One region of the Frigoribacterium sp. VKM Ac-2530 genome, then DNA from elsewhere that is predicted to be linked to it. Evidence: predicted binding sites of a transcription regulator. Region 1 holds the regulator's gene; the other holds the start of a gene.
What was found. The regulator HrcA, encoded in region 1, represses chaperone genes, less so after heat shock. The targets are predictions, from matches to a motif close to TTNGCACTCGNNNNNNNCGAGTGCNAA.

Region 1 (9,539 bases):
TCGCGGCCGCCGACACGGCCCCCACCAGCGGCACAGCCCTCAGCGCCGGCACGGCGCCACGGCCCCCGCCGACGACCCGGCGCCTACCAGCGCCCCAGCCGCACGCTCAGGACCGCGAGGGCGGCGGGCCCTGCGGTGGAGGTGCGCAGCACGGCGTCGCCGAGCCGCACCGGCACGGCGCCCGCCGCCCCGAGCAGCTCGAGCTCCGAGGGCGAGATGCCGCCCTCGGGGCCGACCACCACCAGGACCGACGACGGCGCGCCTCCCCCGCCCTCGACGACGACGTCGGACAGCGCCCGCTCGGCGCTCGGCTCGAGCACGAGCACGAGCGTCGTGGCGTCCGCGGCGCGCGCCGCGACCTGCTTCGTCGTCGACAGCTCGGAGACCACGGGGGCCCAGGGCCGGATCGCCTGCTTCGTCGCCTCCCGCGTGATGGAGCGCCACCGGGCCGTGCCCTTGGCCACCTTGGCGCCCTCCCAGCGCGAGACGCTGCGAGCAGCGGACCACGGCACGACCTCGTCGACGCCCAGCTCGGTCGCGGCCTGGACGGCGAGCTCGTCGCGGTCTCCCTTGGCCAGCGCCTGGACGAGCACCAGCCGGGTCCCCGGTCGCTCGACACGGGTCACCTCGGCGGCGACCAGCGCGAGCCGAGAGTCCGTCGCCTCGACGACCTCGCCGCGCACGGACGTGCCGCGCCCGTCGCCGAGGGCGAGCGACTCGCCGACCCGGACCCGGCTGACCGTGACCGCGTGCCGCGCCTCCTGCCCCTCGACCACGACGGTGCTCCCGACGGACGCGTCCGTCAGGTCGTCGACCAGGTAGAAGTGGGCCACGATCAGAAGTGCAGGAACCGGTCGCGGAGCTTGCCGAACAGGCCCTGCTGGAACTGCGAGAGCTCGGGCGCCGCCGAGCGGCGTCCGGCCGCGAACTTCTCGATGAGCTCCCGCTCCTTGTGGCTGAGCTTGGTCGGCGTCACCACCTGCACGCCGATCTTCAGGTCGCCTCTCCCGGTGCCGCGGAGCTTCGTGATGCCCCGGTCGCGGATCGTGATGACGTCGGCGCTCTGGGTGCCGGCCTTGAGCTCGATCTCGACCTCGCCGTCGAGCGCGTGCAGGGTCGTCTCGGTGCCCAGGATGGCGTCGGCCATCTGGACCTCGAGCGTCGCGAGCAGGTCGTCGCCGTCGCGGCTGTAGATGTCGTGGTGGCGCACCTTGACCTCGAGGTAGAGGTCGCCGTTGGGGCCGCCGGCCTGGCCGACCTCGCCCTGGCTCGGCAGCTGCAGCCGGATGCCCGTGTCGACGCCCGCGGGGATGTCGATGGGGATGGTGCGGCGTGCCCGGACCCGGCCCTGGCCCTGGCAGGTGGGGCACGGGTTCGGGATGACGGTGCCGTAGCCGCGGCAGGTGCCGCAGGGGCTCGACGTCATGACGTTGCCGAGCAGCGACCGGACCGTGCGCTGGATCTGGCCGGAGCCGTGGCAGATGTCGCAGGTCTGGGGCGACGTGCCGGGCGCGCAGCACGAGCCGTTGCAGGTCTCGCAGAGCACGGCCGTGTCGACCTCGATGTCGCGGGTGGTGCCGAAGACGATCTCCTCGAGGTCGACCTCGAGGCGCAGCAGGGCGTCCTGGCCGCGCTCGCGACGCGACCTCGGGCCCTGTCGCTGGCCGCCGCCTCCTCCGCCTCCGAAGAACGCGTCGAAGATGTCGCCGAAGCCCGCCGCGCCGCCGCCCCCGCCGCCGAACCCGGCCTGGGGGCCGAGGTCGTAGCGCTCGCGCTGCTGCGGGTCGCTCAGCACGTCGTAGGCGTGCGTGACGTCCTTGAAGCGCTCGGAGGCCTCGGGGCTGGGGTTGACGTCCGGGTGCAGCTCGCGCGCGAGCCTGCGGTACGCCTTCTTGATCTCGTCGGGGGTCGCCGACCGGTCGACTCCGAGCACGTCGTAATGATCTGCCACTTGTTCTCGTCTGCCTCTGGTGTCTGGGGGGTGGTCTCGTGGGGGCTGGTCAGGGGGCGCGGCGCGGTCGCGCAGGGCCGGGGAGGTGCGGGTCGTCAGCGCTCGGAGAGCAGCGACGACAGGTAACGGGCCACCGCACGCACGGCGGCCATGTTGGTCGAGTAGTCCATGCGCATCGGGCCGAGCACGCCGAGGCGCGCGACCTCGCTGCCCGTCGAGGTGTACCCGCTCGCCAGCACGGACGCCTGCGAGAGGCCGAAGGAGGCGTTCTCCCGTCCGATGCTCGCGGCCACGTCGACCGCGTCGAGCTGCATCTCGCCGAAGAGGCGCAGCAGGGCCACCTGCTGCTCGATCGCCTCGAGGACGGGGTAGAGGTCGCCGCTGAAGTCGTCGCCGGTGCGCACGAGGTTGGCCGCGCCGGCCATCACGAGGCGTTCCTGACGACCGGCGGCGAGCTGCTCGACCAGGCTGGCGACGACGACGCCGACCACGACGGCCTGCTCAGGGCGGAAGCCCTCGTGCAGGTCGCCGAGCAGCGCGGCGGCCGCGCTCAGCTCGGTGCCGCCCACCGCGGCGTTGAGGGCCCGGCGGAGCTCGGCGAGGAACTCGTCGTCGACGACGACGGGCAGCTCGACGAGCCGCTGCTCGACCTGCCCCGTGTCGGTGATGAGCACGGTCATGACGCGGCGCTCGGCCAGGCTGACCAGCTCGACGTGCCGCACGCGCGCCCGCGAGAACGAGGGGTACTGCACCAGTGCCACCTGGTTCGTCAGCTGGGACAGGAGGCGGACCGTGCGGCCCAGGACCTCGTCGAGGTCGGCCGAGTCGCCGAGGAACGTCTCGATCGCCTGCCGCTGCGCGCTGCTCAGCGGACGCAGGTCGGCGAGGTGGTTGACGAAGAGGCGGTAGCCCTTGTCGGTCGGCACCCGGCCCGACGAGGTGTGCGGCGCCGCGATCAGCTCCTCTTCTTCGAGGAGCGCCATGTCGTTGCGGATCGTGGCGGCCGAGACGCCGAAGTGGTGACGCTCGACGATCGACTTCGAGCCCACGGGCTCGCGGGAGGCGACGTAGTCGTGCACGATGACGCGCAGCACCTCGAGACCACGTTCCGAGACCACGACGCACCTCCCTCTCGCACGGCCGGCGGCGGGGCACGTCACGACGACGACCCGAGCTCGCTGGCACTCGTCCTGCCAGACTGCCAATCCTACGTCACGCGGCCCGCGAGGCCTACTCGACCCGCACCTCCTGCCCTATGCTCGCCGTGACGCCCGCCGGACCACCTCGTCCGGCCGGGCGGCCAGCACCGACCACCCGCGATGCGCCCGTTCGCCTCGACCCGGTCGGGCCCACGACGACGAACAGGTGAGCAGATGACCGACACCCCTCCCTCCCAGCCGAACGACCCGCAGGGCTCCGGCTGGGGCCAGCAGCCCGGTCAGGGCCAGCCCGGCCAGGGCCAGCCCGGCTACGGGCAGCAGCCGGGTCAGCCCGGCCCGCAGCAGCCCGGCTACGGGCAGCAGCCCGGCTACGGCGCCCCGCAGCCTCCGCAGCCCCTGCGGCCCGAGGACGAGAAGCTCTGGGCCACGCTGATCCACGTGGGCGGCATCCTGCTCAGCTTCGTCGCGCCCCTGGTCGGCTACCTCGTCCTCAAGGACCGCGGCCCGTTCGTCCGCGAGCACAGCCGCGTCGCGCTCAACTTCCAGCTGACGATGGTCATCGCGTACGTCATCGGAGGTGCGACGTCGTTCCTCGGCATCGGCCTGGTGATCACGTTCGTCGCGGCGGTCCTCGTGATCGTCTTCGGGATCCTCGCGGCCCTCGCCGCAAACCGCGGCGAGTACTACAAGTACCCGCTGAGCATCGAGTTCATCAAGGCGTAGCCCGCCCGGCCCGTCGTCGAGGCGCGTCTCCCGCTCGGGAGGCGCGCCTCGCGTCGTCCCGGCAGGACGTCGCTCGGCGGGCGCGCCGAGGACGGGCCGGGCCCGGGACGAGTCGGGCTCAGACCGGCAGCAGCCGACGGACCACGGCGTCGGCCATGAGCCGCCCCGTGCGCGTGAGGACGACCCGACCGGCCAGCGCCTCGCGCCCCTCGACCCAGCCGTCCGCGATCAGCCCCGCGACGGCCGCACGGCCCTCGGGATCGAGGTCGGAGGTGGGCAGGCCCTCGCGCATCCTGACGGCGAGCAGCACCCGCTCGACCCGGCGCGTCTCGGCGTCGAGGGTCTCGCGGCCCGCGCCCGGCGACTCCCCCGCGGCCATGCGCTGGCCGTAGGCGGCCGGGTGCTTGACGTTCCACCAGCGGACCCCGCCGACGTGGCTGTGCGCGCCCGGGCCGACGCCCCACCAGTCGTGGCCCTGCCAGTACGACAGGTTGTGGCGCGAGCGGTGCTGCTCGTCGCGCGCCCAGTTGCTCACCTCGTACCAGCCGTAGCCCGCGGCGGCGAGCCGGTCGTCGGCGAGCTCGTACATGTCGGCGGCGGTGTCGTCGTCGGGCTGGGCCACCTCCCCGCGGCGGATCTGCCGGGCGAGCTTCGTGCCGTCCTCGACGATCAGCGAGTACGCGGACAGGTGGTCGGGCTGCTGCTCGAGGGCGACGTCGAGCGACCGGGACCAGTCGTCGAGCGTCTCGCCGGGCGTGCCGTAGATGAGGTCGAGGCTGACGTCGAGCCCGGCGTCGCGCGCCCAGCGCACGACGAGGGGCACGCGCTCGGGGTCGTGCGTCCGCTCGAGGGTCGCGAGCACGCTCGGCACCGCGGACTGCATGCCGAAGCTGACGCGCGTGAAGCCGGCGGCCGCCAGCGCCTCGAGGTACTCGGCGTCGACCGAGTCGGGGTTCGCCTCCGTCGTCACCTCGGCGCCGTCGACCAGCCCCCAGGTGTCGACGACCGACGCGAGCATCGCGGCGAGGTCGGAGTGCGGCAGCATCGTGGGCGTGCCGCCGCCGAAGAAGACGGTCGAGACCGGACGAGGAGGCAGCCCGGCGCCCTCGAGGACGCGACCGGCGAGGCGCACCTCGTCCACCGCCTCCTGCGCGTAGTCGTCGCGCCGGGCCCCGCGCAGCTCGTCGCCCGTGTAGGTGTTGAAGTCGCAGTAGCCACAGCGCACCCGGCAGAAGGGCACGTGCAGGTAGACGCCGAAGTTGCGGTCGGCGACGCCGTCGACCACCGAGGCCGGCAGCGAGCCGTCGACGGGCGCAGGGTCGCCGAGGGGAAGGGCTCCGGGCACCGTCAGTCGCCCGACCGGCGCGAGCCGGGCTCGCGGATCTCGTCGTCGTGCGCCGCCTCGGCGGCTGCCTCGAGGTCGACGTCGGCCTCGGCGGGGACGTCGGGCTCGCTGAGGCTGAGGGCGCGCAGGTAGCGACGCGTGTACGTCGCCTGCTGACGACGCATGAAGGGCTCGACGAGCTTCCAGCGCCAGGTGCTGGGGCGGGAGAACGAGCGGATCGACAGCCAGACGGAGCCGTCGTCGGTCTGGTCGACGACCCAGCTCTCCTCGCCGCTCTCCGGGTGGCCGTCGAGCGTGCCGTAGGCGAAGCCCTTGCGCTTCGGCTCGTCGACGACGTAGACGACCCGGACGGGCGCCTGCACGCTGCGGCCGTAGGCCGAGATGGACAGGGTCGCCGTCGTGCCCGCGGTGAGGAACGGCGTGCCGTCCGGCGCGAAGCGGGACTCGTCGCGGCCCTGCTCCCAGTGCGCCGGGTCGACGGGGACTCCGTCGTCGTCGAACGTGACGGGGTGGTAGCCGCCCTCCTCGACGGGCGGAACCGAGTCGACGTGGACCTCGATGCCGCTGCGCTCCTGGATCTTCCAGGTCATCGTGGCGATCCACGCCGCCTCGAAGCGGGCGTCGCCGTGGCCGACCCTGGTGCGGTACTCGGCGGGGCGGAAGCCCTTCGGCGGGTACTGCATGAGGTCGGGCGCCTGCGTCGCCCCGACCTCGCCGTAGGTCGTGTGGGTCTCGGCGTGGGTCGAGCGGCGCATCGGCTACTTCTTCTCTTTCTTCGCCTCGGTGTCGCCGCTCAGGGCGGCGATGAACGCCTCCTGGGGCACCTCGACGCGACCGATGGTCTTCATGCGCTTCTTGCCCTCCTTCTGCTTCTCGAGCAGCTTGCGCTTGCGGCTGATGTCGCCGCCGTAGCACTTCGCGAGGACGTCCTTGCGCATGGCGCGGATGCTCTCGCGCGCGATGATGCGGGCGCCGATGGCGGCCTGGATGGGGACCTCGAACTGCTGTCGCGGGATGAGCTCGCGGAGGCGACCGGTCATGAGGACCCCGTACGCGTACGCCTTGTCGCGGTGGACGATGGCGCTGAACGCGTCGACCTGCTCGCCCTGGAGCAGGATGTCGACCTTGACCAGGTCGGCCTCCTGGTCGCCGGTGGGCTCGTAGTCGAGGCTCGCGTAGCCGGCCGTCTTCGACTTGAGGCTGTCGAAGAAGTCGAAGACGATCTCGCCGAGGGGCATCGCGTAGCGGATCTCGACACGGTCCTCGCCGAGGTACTCCATGCCGAGCAGGGCGCCCCGGCGCTGCTGGCAGAGCTCCATGATCACGCCGACGTAGTCCTTCGGGGCGAGGATCGCCGCCTTGACCATCGGCTCGCTCACGCTGGCGATCTTGCCGCCGGGGAACTCGCTCGGGTTGGTGACCGTCACCGTCTGCTTGTCGTCGGTGGTGACCTCGTAGACGACGCTCGGCGCCGTGGTGATGAGGTCGAGGCCGAACTCGCGCTCGAGGCGCTCGGTGATGATCTCGAGGTGCAGCAGCCCGAGGAACCCGCAGCGGAACCCGAAGCCGAGCGCGACGCTGGTCTCGGGCTCGTAGACGAGGGCCGCATCGGACAGCTTCAGCTTGTCGAGGGCCTCGCGCAGGTCGGGGTAGTCGCTGCCGTCGATCGGGTACAGGCCCGAGTAGACCATCGGGAGAGGCTCGACGTAGCCGGCCAGCGCCTCCGTGGCGGGCTTGGCGGAGGTCGTGACGGTGTCGCCGACCTTGGAGAGCCGCACGTCTTTCACACCGGTGATCAGGTAGCCGACCTCGCCGACCGAGAGGCCCTGGCTCGGCGTCGGCTCGGGGGACGAGACGCCGATCTCGAGGATCTCGTGCGTCGACTTCGTCGACATCATCTGCACCTTCTCGCGCGGGTGCAGGGTGCCGTCGATCATGCGGATGTAGGTCACGACGCCGCGGTAGCTGTCGTAGACGGAGTCGAAGATCATCGCGCGCGGCGAGGCGTCGAAGTCGCCGGTCGGCGACGGGATGCGGTCGACGACGCGGTCGAGCAGCTCGGTGACGCCGACGCCCGTCTTGCCGCTGACGCGCAGGACGTCGGCGGGGTCGCCGCCGATGAGGCTCGCGAGCTCGGCCGCGTACTTCTCCGGGTCGGCCGCCGGCAGGTCGATCTTGTTGAGGACCGGGATGATCTCGAGGTCGTTCTCGAGCGCCAGGTAGAGGTTCGCCAGCGTCTGGGCCTCGATGCCCTGCGCCGCGTCGACGAGGAGGATGGCGCCCTCGCACGCCGCGAGCGACCGGCTGACCTCGTAGCTGAAGTCGACGTGGCCGGGCGTGTCGATCATGTTGAGGGCGAAGGTCTGGCCGTCGCGCTCCCAGGGCATGCGCACGGCCTGGCTCTTGATCGTGATGCCGCGCTCGCGCTCGATGTCCATGCGGTCGAGGTACTGGGCGCGCATCGCCCTGTCCTCGACGACGCCGGTGATGCCCAGCATGCGATCGGCGAGCGTCGACTTGCCGTGGTCGATGTGCGCGATGATGCAGAAGTTGCGGATGTGCTCGGGCGCGCTCTTCGCCGGCTCGAGTGCACGGGTTGCTAGGGGGCTCACACGGTCCTCAGGGGGTGGCGGGCGGTTGTCGCCTCGATTCTCCCACGTCGCGCTCGGGAACCGTGTCGGCAACTCCTGCTGTGCGCACTGCACCGTCGCCGGGACGGCGCTGCCGGCGGCTCTGGGCGCACCCGTCAGGAGTTGCCGACACGAGGCGCGGCCCGACGGAGCAGGCGTCAGCTGGCGAGCAGGCGTCAGCTGACGAGCAGGCGTCAGCTGACGAGGAGGCGTCAGCCGACGTACTGGAACAGGCCGAGCAGGCCGATCGGGACCGCGGCCAGCAGCCCGACGACGAGGAGGACGACGCTGCCGAGCAGCATCACGGCCGACGAGATGATGCCGATCAGCGCCATCGTGCGGCCCTCGGGCTCGCGTCGGCGACCGAGGACGCCGAGGACGACGCCGACGATCGGCACGACGAAGGTGAAGCTCAGCGCGACCGACGCGATCCCGAGCACCAGGCTCGTCAGGCTCAGCGGCGAGTGGAGTCCGCCGGCCGCCGCGGGGGCGGCAGGAGCGGCGGGAGCGGCAGGGGCCGCAGTGTGCGCGGCGACGGGCGGGATGGTCGGAGCGGTGTTCGTCATGCCCCGAGCCTACGAAGGAGGCGCGGCCCGCCTGAAGGGGGCAGACCCCCGGATCGAGGCGGGGGCGTCCCCGTCAGGCGCCGGGTGCAGGGAGGGCCCGGAGCCCGCGCTGGATCACCTCGGGAGCCGCGGCGAGGCAGATCCGGATCCAGCCCTCGCCGGAACGGCCGAAGGCGCTGCCCGGGGCGACGGCGACCCGCTGCTCGAGCAGGAAGCGCTCGGCCCAGCCGGCGACGTCGCCCTGCGACGCGTGGCTCACGTCGATCCAGAGGTAGAAGGCGCCCTGCGGGTCGAGGTGCGCGATGCCGCGCTCGGCGAGCAGCGCCGTGGCGAGCTCGAGGTTCTGGCGGTAGTGCTCGCGGGCCTCGGACACCGGTCCGTGGTCGCCGGTGACGGCGGCGAGGGCCGCGTGCTGGTCGGGCTCGGCGACGCAGCTGATCATCGCCTCCTGGACCGTCCGCATCGTCGGGGCGAGGCCACGCGGCGTCACCAGGTAGCCGACGCGCACGCCGGTCATGGCGTACGTCTTGCTCAGCGAGAACGCGCTGAAGACGCGGTCGTCGGCGTCGAGGGAGGCGATGCTCACGTGCGGCGTCCCGTAGGTGAAGTACTCGTAGACCTCGTCGCTGATCACCCACAGGTCGTGTCGGGCGGCCAGGTCGAGCAGCCCCTGCAGCACCTCGCGCGGCCAGACGACCCCGAGGGGGTTGGACGGCGAGTTGACGACGACGGCTCGGGTGCGGTCCGTGACGGCCGCCTCCAGCTGGTCGAGGTCGGGCAGGAAGCCGTCGCCGGCCGAGAGGGCGTACGGCACGGGGACGGCGTCGAGCATGTGCGCGTTCATCGAGAACGTCGTGTAGCCGGGGTCGGGCACGAGCACCTCGTCGCCCGACGCGAGGACGAGCCCCATGGCCTGGTAGAGCGCCTGGGTGGCCCCGACCGTGACCCAGACCTGCTCCACGTCGACGTGCAGGTCGTTCTCGCGGGCCAGCTTGGCCACGAGGGCCTCGCGGAGGGGCGCGATGCCGCCGTTCGGCGTGTAGCCGGTGCGGTCCTCCGACCAGGCACGGCGGGCCGCGTCGCCGACGTGGTGCGGAACGGGCACGTCGGGCTCGCCGATGACCAGCATCGCGACGTCGTCCAGGCCGGCGGCGAGCTCGAAGA
Region 2 (9,539 bases), on a different contig from region 1:
GCCGGCCTCGGCCTGCTGCCCGACCGCTACGGGCACCGCGCGGGCGACGTGCGCTGGGGCGCCCCGGACAGCGCCGTCCAGCTCGACGTCGTCGTGCACGGCGACCTCGGCGAGGTGCGGCTGCCCGAGGTCGTCTGGCGCGCAGGCCTCGACCTCGACCCGCTCGACGTGCTCTCCGCGGCGGACGTGGGCTGGCTCGAGGCGCTGCTCCCGCCCGGGGCGACGGGGCGGGCCGCGCTGCTGGCGCAGGCGGTCTCGGTGGCCGGCGCCGCGCCTCCTCGGGTCGAGCGGGGCGACGCCGTCGACGACCTCGCGCGGCTCGCGGCCGAGGCGCCCCGGGACGCGACGCTCGTCGTCGTCTCGACCGGCACGCTCGTCTACCTGCCCGGACGCCGTCGGCAGGAGTTCGTCGACCTGGTGCGCGGCCTGGGCGCGCGGTGGATCTCGTACGAGCGGCGGGGCCTGCTGCACGACGTGCCGGTCGTCCTGCCCGACGGGGTGCCCCCGGACGAGTCCTTCGCCGTGCTCGCCCTCGACGGGCGTGCCCTGGCGGTGGGGGACGCCCACGGCACCCGCCTGTGGACGACCGGCTGACGGCTGCGAGCGGACCGGCCGAACCGCCCCGCGCCTCCCCGGCTGCTCCGCCGCCCGCCCCTAAGCTGGCCGGGACCGAGAGGGCGGGGCAGTGAGCGACGAGGGCAGCAGCAGCGCGGACGTGCGCACGAGCGCGCTGTCCGAGCGCGACCGTGCCCTGCTCGACTTCGAGCAGCGCAGCCCTTCTTCACCTGGACAGAAGGAGGCGGCGGTGCGGCGCGAGCTCGGCCTCACGACCGCGCGCTATCAGCAGATGCTCGGCTCCCTCCTCGACAGACCTGCTGCACTTGCCTACTCGCCCATGCTCGTGGGGAGGCTCCTGCGACTGCGCGAGGAGCGCTCGCGGGCGAGGGCCGCCCGCTCGTTCGGGCCGACCGACCGCTGACCCACACGGAAGACCGACACCACACCATGGCGAAACACCCCCGCGACCGATTCGACGAGGTGCCCGACGACCTGCACAGGGTCGGGGCCCACCGAGCCGTGGCACGGCGAGGTCGCGGCTGGGTCGTCTTCGCGTGGTGCGCCCTCGCGGTCGGCGTCCTCGTCGGCGCGGGCGTCGTGTACCTCGGCGTCGCGAACGACAGCTTCCAGTTCGTCTCGCCGACCTCCGACGAGACGGCCGAGGCCGGCTCCGGGACGCCGGCCGACGACGCGACGGACGGGACCGCCGCCCCCACGACGCCGGCCGAGACCGTCGCCCCCGCCGACCCGGCGTCCGTCGACCCCGACGTCACCACGATCACCGTGCTCAACGGCACGACGACGAGCGGCCTCGCGAGCCGTGCGTCGCTGGCGCTCGCCGAGACCGGCTGGACCGTGGCCGGCCAGGGCAACGCCGACGGCACCGTGCCCTCGACGATCGTCTACTACGCCGACGCGGCCGACGAGGCCGTGGCCCGCGGCGTGGCCCGCGACCTCGGCGCGACCACGGTCGAGCTGAGCGACGCGTTCCCCGACTCGTCGGTGACCGCGGTGCTGGGGGCGGACTACGCGTCCTGAGGCGCGCCTCCTCGTTGCCGTCCCGTTGCGGCCGTGTTGCCGCCTCGTTGCGGAACGTGTGAATTCGTCACTTCTGACGGGTTAACCCTGCGCCCAGGCCTTCTGCGGGCCCGCGCGCCCTGGTTAGCATCTGGTCCCGGCACTGGCACCACCGCACGCGCCGCACCAGAGCACAGCAAGGGGAACGACACCATGGCACAGGGCACCGTCAAGTGGTTCAACGCGGAGAAGGGCTACGGCTTCATCACCGTGACGGACGGCGGACAGGACGTCTTCGTCCACTACTCGGCCATCGACATGAACGGCTACAAGGTCCTCGAGGAGGGCCAGGCGGTCGTCTTCGAGGTCGGCACGGGCGACAAGGGGCCGCAGGCGGAGAGCGTCCGCCTGGCCTGACCCCGGCCGGGCGTCGTGAGGTGCGGGGCTCACTTGCACTCCATAGGTGAGAGTGCCAGAATCGTCCCTGGCACTCGCCGTTGGTGAGTGCCAATGCTTCTGCTTCATGACGTCCGGGAGGGACGAGGAAACACATGGCTAAGATCATTGCTTTTGACGAAGAGGCCCGTCGTGGCCTCGAGCGCGGCCTGAACATCCTGGCCGACGCGGTGAAGGTCACGCTCGGCCCGCGCGGCCGCAACGTCGTGCTCGAGAAGAAGTGGGGCGCCCCCACCATCACGAACGACGGCGTCTCCATCGCCAAGGAGATCGAGCTCGACGACCCGTTCGAGAAGATCGGTGCCGAGCTCGTCAAGGAGGTCGCCAAGAAGACGGACGACGTCGCCGGCGACGGCACCACCACCGCCACCGTGCTCGCCCAGGCGCTCGTCCGTGAGGGCCTCCGCAACGTCGCCGCAGGCGCCGACCCCATCTCGCTGAAGCGCGGCATCGAGAAGGCCGCCGCCGCCGTCTCGGCCCAGCTCCTCGCCGACGCGAAGGACATCGAGACCAAGGAGCAGATCGCGGCCACCGCCTCGATCTCCGCCGCCGACCCCACCATCGGCGCGCTCATCGCCGAGGCCATCGACAAGGTCGGCAAGGAGGGCGTCGTCACCGTCGAGGAGTCGAACACCTTCGGCACCGAGCTCGAGCTGACCGAGGGCATGCGCTTCGACAAGGGCTACCTGTCGCAGTACTTCGTGACCGACCCCGAGCGCCAGGAGGCCGTCTTCGAGGACGCCTACGTGCTCATCGTCAACTCGAAGATCTCGAACATCAAGGACCTCCTCCCCGTCGTCGACAAGGTGATCCAGAGCGGCAAGCAGCTGCTCATCATCGCCGAGGACGTCGACGGCGAGGCGCTGGCGACCCTGGTCGTCAACAAGATCCGCGGCATCTTCAAGTCGGTCGCCGTCAAGGCCCCCGGCTTCGGCGACCGTCGCAAGGCCCAGCTGCAGGACATCGCCATCCTCACCGGTGGCCAGGTCATCGCCGAGGAGGTCGGCCTCAAGCTCGAGAACGCGACGCTCGACCTGCTCGGCCGTGCTCGCAAGGTCGTCATCACCAAGGACGAGACGACCATCGTCGAGGGCGCCGGCGACCCCGAGCAGATCGCGGGCCGCGTCCGTCAGATCCGCTCGGAGATCGAGGCGACCGACAGCGACTACGACCGCGAGAAGCTCCAGGAGCGCCTCGCCAAGCTCGCCGGCGGCGTCGCCGTCATCAAGGCCGGCGCGGCCACGGAGGTCGAGCTCAAGGAGCGCAAGCACCGCATCGAGGACGCCGTCCGCAACGCGAAGGCAGCCGTCGAGGAGGGCATCGTCGCCGGTGGTGGCGTCGCCCTCATCCAGGCCGGCAAGACCGCTCTCGCCGAGCTGCACCTCGAGGGCGACGAGGCGACCGGCGCGAACATCGTGCGCGTCGCCATCGACGCTCCGCTGAAGCAGATCGCCTTCAACGCGGGCATGGAGCCCGGCGTCGTCGCCGACAAGGTCCGCAGCCTGCCCGTCGGACACGGCCTCAACGCCGCGACCGGCGAGTACGTCGACATGATCGCCGCCGGCATCATCGACCCGGCCAAGGTGACCCGCTCTGCCCTGCAGAACGCCGCCTCCATCGCTGGTCTGTTCCTGACCACCGAGGCCGTCGTCGCCGACAAGCCCGAGCGCAACCCGGCCCCGGCCGGCGACCCCTCGGGCGGCATGGACTTCTAGTCCGCGACCGCACCAGTCACACCGCAAGGGCGGCTCTCCTCCGGGGGAGCCGCCCTTCGGCGTTCGTGCGGGTGCGCGTGCGTACGGGTGCGGGTGCGTGTTCGGGCCTGCGTTCGTGCCTGCGTTCGTGCACGTGCAGGTGCTCTTCCGCACATGCCGACCAGACGGTGTCCCCGCGCGTCACAACAACGGGAAAAGCGGTTGTTGTGGGCACGCTGGTCGGCATTTGCGAACCAGGGGCCGTGCACGTGCGCGCGTGAGCCGCAGAAGCCGACCGCAGCGCGCTCGGAGTCGTCGCTGTACCCGGATTCTCCGGTACTGGAGGCGCCTCGGTCGGCATCTGCGACGCACCCGCACTGTGAGAGTGATCCGCGTGCGGCGTCGGTCGCGGTGCGGGAGGCGCGGTTCCGATGATGCGGATCGCGCGCGGATCACGGGTGGGTCGCGTGAGCGGATAGGGGCCGCGGCTGCCCCGCACCTTGTCTGGGGCGTGGGGTCGCAAGGCGAGAGTGATCCGCGCGGCGCAAGACTCGGCGGCCAGCTTCTGTGGTGCGGGCAGGGCGGATCGCGCGCAGATCACTGGACCAGGGCGCGCGAATCGCGGGACTGGCGCCCGGCGGGACTAGGAGGCGGTGGGCGCCACGGACACCTGATCGGCACCAGCACCAGCACCAGCACCAGCACCAGCACCCGCGCCCCCGACCTCGGGGAACAGCGGCAGCGCGACGCGGAACGTCGCACCGCCTCCGGGGGTGTCGAACACGTCGACGCTGCCGCCGTGCGCCGACACGATGCCGGACACGATGGCCAGGCCGAGACCCGAGCCGCCCGTGTCGCGGGTCCGTGACGAATCGGCACGCCAGAAGCGCTGGAAGATCTTCTCGCGGATCTGCGGCGGGATGCCCTCGCCGTGGTCGACGATGTCGATCGTCGCGACACCGCGGCCCGGGTCGGACTGCACGGCGAGCTCGATCGGGCTGTCGTGCTCGGTGAAGCGCATCGCGTTGCCCATCAGGTTCGTGATCACCTGGCGCAGCTTGTTCTCCTCGCCGAGCACCACGGCCGGTGCCTGCGGGCCGTGGCCGGACAGGTCGCCTGCCTGCCCGTCGTCCACGGGGTCGCCCGCCCTGACGGCTCGAGCCCTCAGGCCGCGGAGGCGCGCGAGGGTCGCGCCCGCGAACGAGATCGCCCCCGTCGACCCGGGCGGCACGGCTGCGGCGTCGTCCGGCGCGGCAGGGAGCGCGGCGACCGGCGCCTCGTCCGGCGCGTCGCTGACGACCGGGTCGTGCACGACGACGGCGATGTCGCGGTCGGGGTTGGACGCCATCGTGTCGAGGGCCGAGTCGCGGGCGATGGCCACCAGGTCGACCGGGCCGAGCTCCAGCGGCTTCGACTCGTCGAGACGGGCGAGCGCGAGGAGGTCCTGCACGAGGACGCCCATCCGGATCGCCTCCTTCTCGATGCGGTCCATGGCCTGGGCGACGTCCTCCGGCTTGGTCAGCGCGCCCATCCGGTAGAGCTCGGCGTAGCCGCGCAGGCTGACGAGCGGGGTGCGGAGCTCGTGGCTGGCGTCGCCGACGAACCGGCGCATCTGGTCGATGGTCCGCGACCGGTCGTCGAAGGCCGAGTCGATCCGGCTGAGCATCGTGTTGAGCGACCGGTTCAGGCGGCCGACCTCGGTGTTGGGCGTCGTCGAGTCGAGTCGCTGGCTGAAGTCGCCGTCGGCGAACCGGGCCGCCGTCGCCTCGACGTCGCGCAGCGGGGTGAACGTCGACGTGACGAGCAGTCGGGTCAGGGCGGCGCCGAGCACGATGACCGAGACGCCGAAGCCCAGGAAGATGCCGCTGAAGCGCCCGATGACCGCGTTGGTGCTGGCGAGGTTGGTGCCGGTGACGATCGTGGCGTCGATCTGCTCCACGACCCCGGTCGCCTGGTCGCGCTGGGTCAGGGTCTTGTCGAACGCGTAGATGCGCCACTGCTGGTCGTGGTCGGAGTTGTACACGCTCATCGGCTCGGCCGTGGTGCCTGCCTTCGGCAGGTCGACGGCCGAGAGGTCGGGCCCCGTGCCGCCCTGCAGCTCGTCGGCGTTGTCGCAGATGCGCGTGCCGTCCTCACGGAAGAGCGCGACGAAGCTGCTGCTCGTCGCCCCGAAGGTCACGGTGCACGACTGGGCGTTCGTCGCGCTCGGCGAGGCACCCGTGAAGCTCTCGGCGGCCGACTTGAGCGACAGGTCGACCTGGCCGTAGAGGTACGTGCTGAGCACCGTCATGGTGCCGAGGCCCGCCACGAGCAGGCCGAGGGTCACCAGGGTGACCGTGATCCCGGTGATCTTGGTGCGGATGGAGATCTCGTTCCACCACTGCGACAGGCGTTCGTGCATGAGAAGCGAAGATACCGGTGGCGCCTGGGAGCCGAGGCTCCCGGGCGCCACCGGTGATCGTTCCGCGTCAGGCCTTGGCGGCCTTGAGCATGTAGCCGAAGCCGCGCTTCGTCTGGATGATCGGCTCGGCCGAGAACTGGTCGAGCTTGCGGCGCAGGTACGAGATGTAGCTCTCGACGATGCCGGCGTCGCCGTTGAAGTCGTACTCCCACACGTGGTCGAGGATCTGGGCCTTCGACAGGACGCGGTTGGGGTTGAGCATGAGGTAGCGGAGCAGCTTGAACTCCGTGGGGCTGAGCTCGATCGCGGTCTCGCCGATCGTGACCTCGTGGGTGTCCTGGTCCATGGTGAGCTCGCCGGCGCGGATGATCGCGTCCTCGTCCTCGTTCATGGTGCGGCGGAGGATCGCCTTGATCCGGGCGACGATCTCGTCGAGGCTGAACGGCTTGGTCACGTAGTCGTCGCCGCCGACCGTCAGGCCCGTGATCTTGTCCTCCGTGTCGTCCTTCGCCGTGAGGAACAGGATCGGCGACGTGTAGCCCGACGACCGGAGGCGCTTGGTCACGCCGAACCCGTTCATGTCGGGCAGCATCACGTCGAGGATGATCAGGTCGGGCTCTTCCTCGAGGACCGCGGAGATCGCCTGCGCGCCGTTGCCGACCGCTCGCACGGCGAAGCCGGCGAACCGGAGGCTGGTGGTCAGCAGGTCGCGGATGTTGGGCTCGTCATCGACGATGAGAATCTTGGGGCCGTCGCTCATGGCCCCAGTATCTGTCCGCGCCCTCGGTGTTCCCTGTGAGTCGCGAGTGCGCCTGCCGCGAGCGAGCAGCACGCGGGCCGTCAGCGGCCCGAGTCGGCCAGCCGGGTCAGCGGCTCGTGTCGTCCCACTCGGTGTTCGGCACGAGCGCGATGCGCGTCGTGAGCTCGAGCAGCTCGTCCGGCACCGCGAGCGTGAAGGCGACGCCGTCGCGCTGCTCGAGCACGGCCGTGTAGCCGGAGGCGCGGGCGATCTCCCATCCCGGGAACCGCTCGACCGGGGCCGTGACGACCCGCGCCTCCTCGGCGTCGTCCAGCTCGCCGAGCGCGCTGAGGCCGGCGTAGAGGTGGTCGACGACGGGGGAGCCCGCGAGCAGGTCGCTGCGCTCGAGGACCTCGGGGTCGCGCGTCCAGGTGACGACGCTCAGGCTCGCGCCGGCGTGCAGCCCGCCCTGCACCTCGTAGGTGCGCTCGACCGAGACGACGACCGTGTCGTCCCACGGCGCGGTGCGCGAGCGCTGGCCCCGGTACTCGACGGCCTCGTGGTCGAGGGAGGCGACCAGCGGCCCGAAGGCCGCCCACGGCGACTGGTCGGCCAGGAACACTCGGCGCAGGCCGTCGCGCCAGAGCTCGTCGTCGCCGAGGGGGACGTCGCCGGGGCCCAGATCGGGCCCGCTCACGCGGCCAGCACCGGGGAGTCGAGGATCGTGTAGCTGTAGCCCTGCTCGGCGAGGAACCGCTGGCGGTTCTGCGCGAAGTCCTGGTCGACCGTGTCGCGGCTCACCAGCGTGTAGAACGAGGCGGGCAGGCCCGACTTCTTCGGCCGCAGCAGGCGCCCGAGACGCTGCGCCTCTTCTTGCCGCGAGCCGAACGAGCCGCTGACCTGCACCGCGACCGTCGCCTCCGGCAGGTCGACCGAGAAGTTGGCCACCTTCGAGACGACCAGCACCTTGATCTCGCCCGTGCGGAACGCCTGGAACAGGCGCTCGCGCTCGTCGATCGGCGTCGCGCCGGTCAGCGTCGGGGCGTCGAGCACCTCGGCGAGCTGGTCGAGCTGGTCGAGGTACTGGCCGATGACCAGGATCTGCTCGCCCTCGTGCCGCGCGACGAGGTGCTTGACGACGTCGAGCTTGGCCGGTGCCGTCGCGGCGAGGCGGTAGCGCTCGTCGTCGGGGGCGGCCGCGTACTCGAGCCTGTCCTGCTGGGGCAGGTCGACACGGACCTCGAAGCAGCTCGCGGGCGAGATGTAGCCCTGCGCCTCGATCTCCTTCCAGGGGGCGTCGAAGCGCTTGGGCCCGATGAGGCTGAACACGTCGCCCTCGCGGCCGTCCTCGCGCACGAGGGTCGCGGTGAGGCCGAGGCGGCGGCGTGCCTGCAGCTCGGCCGTCAGCTTGAAGACAGGGGCAGGCAGGAGGTGCACCTCGTCGTAGACGACGAGGCCCCAGTCGAGGGCGTCCAGCAGCGACAGGTGCGTGTACTTGCCTGCTCGGCGAGCGGTGAGGATCTGGTAGGTCGCGATCGTCACCGGTTTCACCTCCTTCACGGAGCCCGAGTACTCGCCGATCTCGTCCTCGGTCAGGGAGGTGCGCTTCAGGAGCTCGTCGCGCCACTGCCGTGCGCTCACCGTGTTCGTGACGAGGATCAGCGTCGTCGTGCCGGCGGCGGCCATCGCCCCGGCGCCCACGAGCGTCTTGCCGGCGCCGCAGGGCAGCACGACCACGCCCGAGCCGCCCGAGAAGAACTCGTCGATGGCCTGCTGCTGGTAGCCGCGCAGCTGCCAGTCGGTCTGGTCGAGCTCGATGGCGTGCGGGGTGCCGGGCGTGTAGCCGGCGTGGTCCTCCGCGGGCCAGCCGAGCTTGACCAGCTGCTGCTTGATCTCGCCGCGAGCCCAGGGGAGCAGCTCCCACACCGTGTCGCTCCGTCGGACGCCGAGCAGCTCGCCGATCTTCTTGACGCGCGTGACCTCGCGCAGCACGGCGTCGTCGGTGCCGCGCAGCACGAGGGTCTCGCCGTCGCGCTCGATCACGATGCGCCCGTAGCGGGCGACCGTCTCGGCGACGTCGACCGTGACGCTCTGCGGCACGGGGAACTTGCTGTACTTCTCGAGGGTGCCGAGCATGTCCTCGGCGGTGTGGCCCGCGGCGCGCGCGTTCCAGAGGCCGAGGCGCGTGATGCGGTACGTGTGCACGTGCTCGGGGGCGCGCTCGAGCTCGGCGAACACGCTCAGGTCGTGGCGCGCGTCCTCGGCCTGAGGGTGCGCCACCTCGAGCAGGACGGTGCGGTCGCTCTGCACGATCAGGGGGCCGGTCATGAGGGTCGAGTCTAGGCGCGCCCTGCCTGGGTGCGGCTGCTGTCCGCCCTCAGCGTCGTCTCGCGGCTCAGGCCGAGCTCGACACCGAGACGACGTGCGACAGCGGCAGCGTGCGCTCGACGTCGGACTTCTTGTCGCGTCCGCGCACCCGCCCGCCGCCGACGCCCGTGGGCTCCATCTCGAGCTTGCTCGTGCTGCCGTCGGGCATCGCGATGGCGATCGTGACGGTCAGGCGGCCCTTGACCGCGGCGTCGAGCTGGCGGGTGATCCAGGCGCGGTCGGTCGTCTCGCTGCTGGCCTCGCTGCCCGCGGTGAGCCGCTCGACCATGTCGCGCACCGCGTCGCG

Region 2: groL (chaperonin GroEL) is a predicted target of HrcA. The motif match lies at 2,060-2,086, and genes of this name have one in related genera.

The regions. Positions count from the first base shown of each region.
Region 1 is NZ_JADKSE010000001.1:609,594-619,132, forward strand. Features, by position in the region: gene ITJ48_RS02795 (16S rRNA (uracil(1498)-N(3))-methyltransferase) at 84-833, opposite strand; gene dnaJ (molecular chaperone DnaJ) at 836-1,951, opposite strand; gene hrcA (heat-inducible transcriptional repressor HrcA) at 2,047-3,069, opposite strand; gene ITJ48_RS16575 (DUF4870 domain-containing protein) at 3,325-3,834, shown strand; gene hemW (radical SAM family heme chaperone HemW) at 3,953-5,179, opposite strand; gene ITJ48_RS02820 (DUF1990 family protein) at 5,182-5,934, opposite strand; gene lepA (translation elongation factor 4) at 5,938-7,791, opposite strand; gene ITJ48_RS02830 (DUF4190 domain-containing protein) at 8,022-8,375, opposite strand; gene ITJ48_RS02835 (pyridoxal phosphate-dependent aminotransferase) at 8,449-9,539, opposite strand, start outside.
Region 2 is NZ_JADKSE010000002.1:588,118-597,656, reverse strand. Features, by position in the region: gene ITJ48_RS11690 (DUF2332 domain-containing protein) at 1-594, shown strand, start outside; gene ITJ48_RS11685 (DUF3263 domain-containing protein) at 686-979, shown strand; gene ITJ48_RS11680 (LytR C-terminal domain-containing protein) at 1,006-1,596, shown strand; gene ITJ48_RS11675 (cold-shock protein) at 1,789-1,992, shown strand; gene groL (chaperonin GroEL) at 2,127-3,746, shown strand; gene ITJ48_RS11665 (cell wall metabolism sensor histidine kinase WalK) at 4,369-6,126, opposite strand; gene ITJ48_RS11660 (response regulator transcription factor) at 6,194-6,886, opposite strand; gene ITJ48_RS11655 (hypothetical protein) at 6,993-7,562, opposite strand; gene ITJ48_RS11650 (DNA repair helicase XPB) at 7,559-9,193, opposite strand; gene ITJ48_RS11645 (helicase-associated domain-containing protein) at 9,261-9,539, opposite strand, start outside.